One region of the Pseudarthrobacter sp. H2 genome, then DNA from elsewhere that is predicted to be linked to it. Evidence: predicted binding sites of a transcription regulator. Region 1 holds the regulator's gene; the other holds the start of a gene.

Region 1 (4,140 bases):
GGGTGCTGTGTTTAAGCCCACTCCGGGGTTTAAGCCCGCTCCGGGTTTTAGGCCGGCTCCGGGTTTCCGCCGCACGGTCTGGGCGGCCGCCGGCAGCCCGTGGCAGGCCCGCGGCAGGCCCGCGGCAGGCCGCAAATTCCCTAGATAACAGCAGAAGCGCCGTCTACAGTGGGAGCCATGAGCAACCCTAGTGATGTACCGCCGCAGCAGCAGCCGGGTGCCCTCCCCCCGCAGTCCAACAATGTCCCGCCCGCCGGCTCCGCCCCGTCACAGCCGGGCCAGCAGATTCCCGAGGGGTACGAGGCGCCTCCCCAGGGGTACCAAGCTCCGCCGCAGGCGTACGGGGCTTCCCCGCAGGCGTACGGGGCTTCCCCGCAGGGCTACGGGACTCCCCCGCAGGGATACGACGCGCCGGGCCAGCCGGGCTACGGGACTCCCCCGCAGGGCTACGGGGCGCCGGGCCAGCCGGGCTACGGCCAGGCGCCGCAGCAGGGGTATCCGGCTCCCGGCCAGCCCGGCCGGCCGGCTCCGGCGGGCGGGATGCGCTTCGAGATGCCGAGCGACCGCCCCAGGAACTTCAACGATGTGCTCCCCCAGGGCGGCTTCTCCGGCATGTTCACCGTCACCCAGATGCCGACCGAGCTGAAGGTTTCCTACTGGATCTGGCTCATCGGCGGCCTGCTGGGCCTGCTGGGCGGAGTAATCGGCCTCTTCGGGTCCTTTGTCCTCATTGCGATCGTCCCGCCGTTGGGCCTTCTGGTATTGCTGCTGGTGCTGGTGGCGCTCGTCCTGGCCGCGGCCCAGGTCATCCTGGCCATGAAGATGAAGGAGGGCCGGGAGTGGGCACGCTTTGCCCTGACGGTTGTTGCCGGCATTTCCCTGGTTCTGGCGATCATCAATGCCAGCGTCGCGGACGGCCGGGGCGGCGGGAGCTGGCCTGGCTTCATCGTCAGTCTCGCGGCCGTGGTGCTCATGTGGCTGCCCAACTCGCAGGCCTGGTTTGCGGGGCTCCGGGGCCGCGCCCAGTAGCCGCCAGCGGCAACATTTTGCCGAAAGTCCGCGTCGGGGCCATCTGCCCGCCGCGGCATGTCCGCGTTCGGAGATAAGGGCCGGGAATACCTCTCCGGAATGATCCTCGCGACTGCCGGCCCGCGGTACGGTGGAACTGACCATGCTGGGGGCAGGGCAGGATCACTGGTCCCGGAATGCAGAGCCGAAATCGACATGCAAAGGACCGCCCATGAGCAACCCGCCAGTCCCCCCTTCGAATCCGGACGGCCCCGAACCGGGCCAGCCGCCGGCACCAGGCTACGGCCAGGGCGGCCCCCAATACGGCCAGCAGGCACCCCAGCCTCCCGCGTACGGCCAGCAGCCCCCGTCAGCGCCGCAGTACGGCCAGCAGGCACCCCAGCCTCCCGCGTACGGCCAGCAGCCCCCGTCTGCGCCGCAGTACGGCCAGGTCGCTCCGCAGGTGCCCCAGTACGGCCAGCAGCCCCCGCAGTTCGGGAACTCCGGCTACGGACAGTCCCCTTATGCCCAGTTCCCTCCCGGACAGCCGGCAGCTCCGGGAGAGGCGCCCAAGCTGGTCAACATTGCCTTCTGGCTGCTCATTGCATCCGGAGCGGTGTGGCTGCTCTCCGTCCTGCTCTCGATCGTGCTCATCGACACCCCCGCCCTCCGGCAGCAGTTCGAGGAGCAGATGCGTGCAAGCGGCACCCAGATAGATTTCAACTCCATCAAGGGCATCATCATCGGGACCATTGTGGCGGTCGCCGTGATCGGCGCCGGCCTCTACGCCCTTGTCGCCATTAACGTCCGTAAGGGCAAGAACTGGGCGCGCATCCTGGGTACCGTCTTCGCCGCGCTTTCCGTCCTCAGCGTTTTCCCGCTGGGCCCCGGAACCCTCTCGGCCCTGCTCGGCATCGCCGCGATCGTGCTGCTCTACCTGCCGGACGCGTCGCCGTACTTCCAGAAGCGGCAGCCGTTCGCCAACCCGTACGGGCAGCCGGGCGCTCCGTTCGGGAAGTAGCCCCCAAGGAAGTAGCTCCGGGGAAGTAGTCCCAGGCACGCTTACAGGGCGCGGGAGCCGGACGGGCTGGCTGAAACTAGCCGGCGTCCTCCGGGTCCTGCGCCCGTTGCGCGTGGTATGCCAAGATCTGCAGCTCGGTCGCCATGTCCACCTTGCGGAGGTTGACCCCCGGCGGCACCTGCAGCATGACCGGTGCGAAGCTGAGGATGCTCCGCACGCCGGCAGCGATAACCCGGTCGCACACGCTTTGGGCCACCGCGGCAGGCAGCGCCAGGACCACCATGTTCGCACCCGTCCGTTGCAGCACGGGCTCAAGGTCTGCTGCGTCGCTGACCCGCAGCCACCCCACTTCGCTGCCCACCACCATCTGGTCCGCGTCGAAGATGGCGACGATGTCGAAGCCCCGGGATTCGAACCCGCCATACCTGGCCAGGGCCTTGCCCAGGTTGCCGGCACCGACAATCGCGACCTTCCAGTCGTGGGTCAGGCCCAGGGCGGCGGCAATGTTCCGGGTGAGGTACTGCACCTCGTAGCCCACGCCGCGGGTTCCATAGGAACCGACATAGGAGAGGTCCTTGCGGAGCGTGGACGAGCTGACGCCCGAGGCCTCGGCCAGGGATTCGGAGGAAACCCTGTCGACGCCTTCAGCGCGCAGCGTCGTCAGGGCGCGCAGGTAGAGGGTCAGCCGGGCCACGGCCGCGGGTGGTATCAGCTTGGCGGCGGTCCCGGATCCCGCCGGCACAGCCTCGGGAGTTGAATCCAGCGAAGTCACTATCTGCTCCATTGCGTCGCGTTGTGCCTTCCACTCTAGATCCCCGGCAGTTCACGCATCAAAGCAGGCCGCGTCAGGGCTCCTGGCCGAGGGCCCGCCGCAGGGTCCGCGCCAGCCGTGTTTCGTCGATTTTCCAGAAATCCCGCTGGACTCCGTCCACCAGCAACACCGGGATCTCCTCGGCGAAGCGCTCGCGCAACTCGGCGTCGTCGTCGACGGATTGCTCCGTCCAGTCAATCCCCAGAGCCGCCGTGACTCGGCCGACGGCGGCGCGCGCCTCGGCGCAGAGGTGGCAGTCGGTTTTGGTGATCAGGACGACGTCGGGGCGGGGCGCGGGCGTGGGCATGGTTCCACGGTAGCCCGGCGGCGCGCCCGGCGTCGACGCAGGGCAGCCGGAGGGGCAAAACGGGCCGGTCCGGGGTGTTTCGCGGGCCGTCATGACGCGTGCGACACGGGAGGAACGCCCGCAATGACTAGACTCGAGGCATGCCCGAGGAGAAGTACGCCGCTGTGGCCACGGCGCCGCATGCAGCCTGGCAGCATGGCGAGGCCGCGTTCTTCGACGTCGACAACACCCTCATGAAGGGCGCCAGCCTGTTCCACGTGGCGCGCAAGATGTACCAGCGCGGGGCCTTCACCATTCCCCAGGCCGCCGGTTTCGCCTGGAAGCAGTTCATGTTCGTGCTGCGCGGGGAAAACATCGATGATGTCCACGCCGTCCGCGATTCCGCCCTCACCCTTGCCGCCGGCATCACCGTGGAGGACATCGAGGCGCTCGGCGAGGAAGTCTACGACGAAATGATTGAATCCCGGATCTGGCCTGGCGCCAAGGCGCTGGCCGAGCAGCATCTGCGGGTGGGCCGCAGGGTGTGGCTCGTGACCGCGACGCCGATCGAGGTGGCCACCGTGATTTCGACCCGACTGGGCCTGACCGGCGCCCTCGGGACGGTGGGCGAGATCGTGGACGGTTCCTACACCGGCAGGCTCGTGGGCGACATCCTGCACGGGCCGGCCAAGGCCGTTGCCGTCCGTGACATTGCCGAAGCCGAGGGCCTGGACCTTAACCGGTGCTGGGCCTACAGCGATTCCCACAATGACATCCCGCTGCTGGGCATGGTGGGGCATCCGGTGGCCATCAACCCGGATTCCAGGCTGCGCCGCCACGCCCGGGACAACAACTGGCCGGTCTACGATTTCCGCTCCGGACGGCGCGCGGCCACCCTGGGCCTGAAGGCGGCCACCGTCGGAGGGGTCGTCTACGGCCTCTGGCGGGGCTTCTCCCGCTTCCGCGGCCCCACCCGCTGAGGCCAGGCCGCCGCTCTGCGGTCAGGCCGCCTGG
Region 2 (4,140 bases), 1.2 Mb from region 1:
CGAATTTTTGTCCACCGCGATCTCCACGAGGGACTGAAGATTCCGCAGCTGCAGGGCCAGCGGGTGGGCCATCATGGTGTCCGAGGCGTCGCCGAGGGCGGCAGCGGCGATGGACTCGCCTTCGGCGGCGATGATCTTCGCCCGCTTTTCCCGCTCCGCCTCGGCCTGGCGGGCCATGGCGCGCTTCATGCTCTCGGGCAGCTGGATGTCTTTGAGCTCCACCAGTGTGACCTGGACTCCCCACTCCAGCGTGAGGGCATCCAGGATCTCCCGGATGTCGCTGTTGATGCGCTCGGTTTCGGACAGCGTCTGGTCCAGGCTGTGCCGGCCGACGACTTTCCGCAGCGTGGTCTGGGCGATCTGGTTGATGGCCGCCGCCACGTTCTCGATCGCGACGACCGACTTCACGGCGTCGATCACGCGGTAGTACGCCACGGCGGAAATATCGACGCTGACGTTGTCCTGGGTGATGATGCCCTGCGACTGGATCGGCATGGTCACAATCCGCAGGCTGACGAGCGGGAGCTTGTCGATCACCGGAATGATGAAGCGCAGCCCGGGCAACCTCACCCCGATCACCCTGCCGAGCCGGAAGAGGACGCCCTGCTCATACTGGCGGACGATCCGGATGGACATCCGGGCCAGCGTCAGCAGCAGTACGACGACGACGATGAGGACGACGATGCTGGTGAGGTCCACCGGATCACTTCCCTTGTGCAACCTGAAGCCGGGGACTGTCCTGCCCCGTTCCTGCTTCCATTGTCCCACCAGGGACCCCAAATGGATCCGGTGATGGCGCGCCTCCGGGGACCGTAGAATGGACTGCGGATGGGTTGACCAGGCGGCCGCGCGTCACGCAAGTGGCTCGAGGAACGTCCGGGCTCCGCAGGGCAGGGTGGTGGGTAACGCCCACTCGGGGTAACCCGCAGGACAGTGCCGCAGAGAACAGACCGCCTGCCTGCCGTTGGTGCTTGCACAGGCTGCAGGGCAGGTAAGGGTGAAACGGTGGTGTAAGAGACCACCAGCTTCCCGGGTGACCGGGAAGGCTAGGTAAACCCCACCCGGAGCAAGGCCAGACAGGGCACGTTTGAGGGCTGCCCGCCCGAGTGTCCGGGTAGGCCGCTGGAGGGCGCCGGCAACGGCGTTCGTAGATGGATGGCCGCTACTCCCGCGCCGGTAACGGCGCGGGAACACAGAACCCGGCGTATCGGTCAACCCATCCACCCACCGGCCGCGGCGCCACCTGTGCCTCCACCCGGCCGGGCCTCCGCACGGCGTATGTGAGTGATTTCACGCCGGGCCGTGCACCGGCCACCGCGGCGCCACCCTAGAATGGATCGTGAACGTAGAAGTTCTCCCGCCGGGTCTGCGTTCGCAGCCGGCGGTTTTTCTTTGCACTTCATGCAGGCGCCCGGGGTGGACCGAATCCCCGCCGGCGGCCAGGTTCCCGGACACCCTCCGGCGGCCGACTTCCACATACGCGGACGTATGTGGTGGATTTTAGGAAGGTAGTTCTGTGAGCCAGACATCAGATTCTTGTCTTGATACGTGGATGGGCCGTGAGGCGCTCGCCGAGGCCATGATTCCCCTCATCGGCCGGTTGTACCGCGAGAACAACGTGGTGACTTCCATCCACGGCCGTAGCCTGATCAACAAGTCCACTATGAACATCCTGAAGGCGCACCGTTTCGCCCGCCGGATGAGCCACGAAGAGCTGCGCCTCGAAGAGACCGCACCTCTCCTTGAGGCCCTGACGAAGCTGGAACTGGGCGCGGCAGCCATCGACGTCGCCCGGCTCACCGAGAAGTACCGGGCGGAAGGCAACGGCGCCACGCTGGATGAATTCCTCCGCGAGGAACTCGCCGAGGTCGTGGGCAAGCGCGGCGGCGACGACCGCACCGGCACCGACGTCGTCCTGTACGGCTTCGGACGCATTGGCCGGCTCCTGGCCCGCCTCCTGATCGAAAAGGCCGGCGGCGGCCACGGCCTGCGGCTCCGCGCCATCGTGGTCCGGCGCGGCTCGGACAACGACCTGACCAAGCGCGCCAGCCTGCTGCGCCGCGACTCCGTCCACGGACCCTTCGAGGGCACCATCAAGGTGGACCTCGAGAACGACACCATCACCGCCAACGGTGTCCAGATCCAGGTCATCTACTCGGACAACCCCGCCACCGTGGACTACACCGCCTACGGCATCCACGACGCGCTGATCGTCGACAACACGGGTCGCTGGCGCGACGCCGAGGGACTGTCCCAGCACCTGCAGAGCAAGGGCGCCTCCCGTGTGCTGCTCACCGCTCCGGGCAAGGGCGACCTGAAGAACATCGTGCACGGCATCAACCACGGTGCGATCACCGACTCCGACAAGATCGTCACCGCGGCCTCCTGCACCACCAACGCCATCACCCCCGTGCTGAAGGCGATCAACGACCGCTACGGCGTCGTGCACGGCCACGTGGAGACGGTCCACTCCTTCACCAACGACCAGAACCTGATCGACAACTTCCACAAGGGTGAACGCCGCGGACGCTCGGCCGCCCTGAACATGGTCATCACCGAGACGGGTGCCGCCAAGGCCGTGGCCAAGGCCCTGCCGGAACTCCAGGGCAAGCTCACGGGCAACGCCATCCGCGTCCCCACCCCGGACGTCTCCATGGCCATCCTGAACCTGAGCCTCGAGAACGGCACGAGCAAGGACGAGGTCAACGACTACCTGCGGGAAATGTCGCTGCACTCGGAGCTGCGCAAGCAGATCGATTACATCGATTCGCCCGAGGTTGTCTCCACGGACTTCGTCGGCTCCCGCCGGGCAGGCATCGTTGACGGCCTTGCCACCATCTCCAGCGACAAGAACCTCGTGCTGTACGTCTGGTACGACAACGAGTTCGGCTACAGCTGCCAGGTGGTCCGCGTCATGGAGGAAATAGCCGGCGTGAACCCGCCGTCCTTCCCCGCAAAGGACGCGGCCTCGATCCTGGTCGCCGCGGGCCTGGCCGCCGACGCCTGATTACCGACGCCTGATTGCCGGGCCTGCAGGCTCCGGTAGCGGCAGCCTCACCGCACGTCCCTGACCGGGACTTATTTACCCTTTCCCGGCCGATGCTCTGGAATCGGCCGGGAAAGGGAACCACAATGGAGCCATGGAACAGAACCCGGCTGTGGAGCACGAAACCACCCTCGAACACGCGCTGGACGTCGCGCGGCGGAACGCGAAGGAAGCCAAGCGCCTCCTCGACGATGCCCTCGCCAAGCGTGACGCCGGCGAGATCGACGACGCCAGGGTCAACCAGCTGCGGGAGCTGCTGGACATCGCCAACGAAGACCTGGGGCGCGTGACCAGAGAGCAGTAGCTCCGCCAGCTGTCCCCCACAGTGTGGATAACACCGTCAGTGTCGCAGCCTTGGCCTAGGCTTTGGGGGTGCAGCAGGAAATAGCCCACCGGACAGCTTCATGAGCGTTACCTGGACCGAGTTCCGGCGCGCCCGCAGGCGCTCCGGCCAGGCCTGGGCCCTGCTGGCCATGGCATTCGTCGTCGTGGCCGGAAGACAGACCGTTGAGCAGCCTTCAAATGGGGACAGAAGGCCTCGGCTGGTTCTTCACCGCCGGCCAGTTCGCCGCGGCGGAACCCGAGGCCACGGGCCCCGCCGACGCCCCCGTGCTGGCCGCCGGCTGGATGAGGGCCGTGGCCCCCGTCCGTGCGGTGCCGCGGGGATCCGCAACGGCCGCGCTGGAAACCCTCGCGGTCAAGGGCCGTGCCGGCCAGGACAACTATGATCGCAGCGCGTTCGGCCAGGCCTGGCTGGACGTGGACCGCAACGGCTGCGACACGCGCAACGACATCCTCCGCCGGGACCTGTCGGACGCCGAATTTGCCGACGGTTCGCGCTGCCGGGTGGCCGCAGGGACGTTCCGGGAACCGTACACCGGCCGCGGAATCGTCTTCCGCAGGGGAGCGGAGAGCAGCAAGGACGTGCAGATCGACCACGTCGTGGCCCTCGGCGACGCCTGGCAGAAAGGCGCGCAGCAGCTCACGGCGGAGCAGCGCCAGCACCTGGCCAACGATCCTTTGAACCTGATCGCAGTGGACGGCCCTGCAAACCAGGACAAGAGCGCGTCCGACGCCGCCACCTGGCTGCCGCC

The links. The regulator Rex, encoded in region 1, represses fermentation and respiration genes when NADH is low (regulators of the CRP and FNR family bind a similar motif). The targets are predictions, from matches to a motif close to CTTGTGAANNNNTTCACAAG.
Region 2: ACQCSZ_RS06605 (glyceraldehyde-3-phosphate dehydrogenase) is a predicted target of Rex. The motif match lies at 1,278-1,297, and genes of this name have one in related genera.

Annotation. Positions count from the first base shown of each region.
Region 1 covers NZ_CP189594.1:211,768-215,907, reverse strand. The annotation lists gene ACQCSZ_RS01045 (hypothetical protein) at 178-1,029, shown strand; gene ACQCSZ_RS01040 (hypothetical protein) at 1,241-2,029, shown strand; gene ACQCSZ_RS01035 (redox-sensing transcriptional repressor Rex) at 2,106-2,801, opposite strand; gene ACQCSZ_RS01030 (glutaredoxin family protein) at 2,875-3,147, opposite strand; gene ACQCSZ_RS01025 (HAD family hydrolase) at 3,288-4,106, shown strand.
Region 2 covers NZ_CP189594.1:1,390,820-1,394,959, forward strand. The annotation lists gene ACQCSZ_RS06595 (slipin family protein) at 1-699, opposite strand, end outside; RNA gene rnpB (RNase P RNA component class A) at 830-1,223, shown strand; gene ACQCSZ_RS06605 (glyceraldehyde-3-phosphate dehydrogenase) at 1,517-3,007, shown strand; gene ACQCSZ_RS06610 (hypothetical protein) at 3,141-3,350, shown strand; partial or broken gene ACQCSZ_RS06615 (HNH endonuclease family protein) at 3,451-4,140, shown strand, end outside.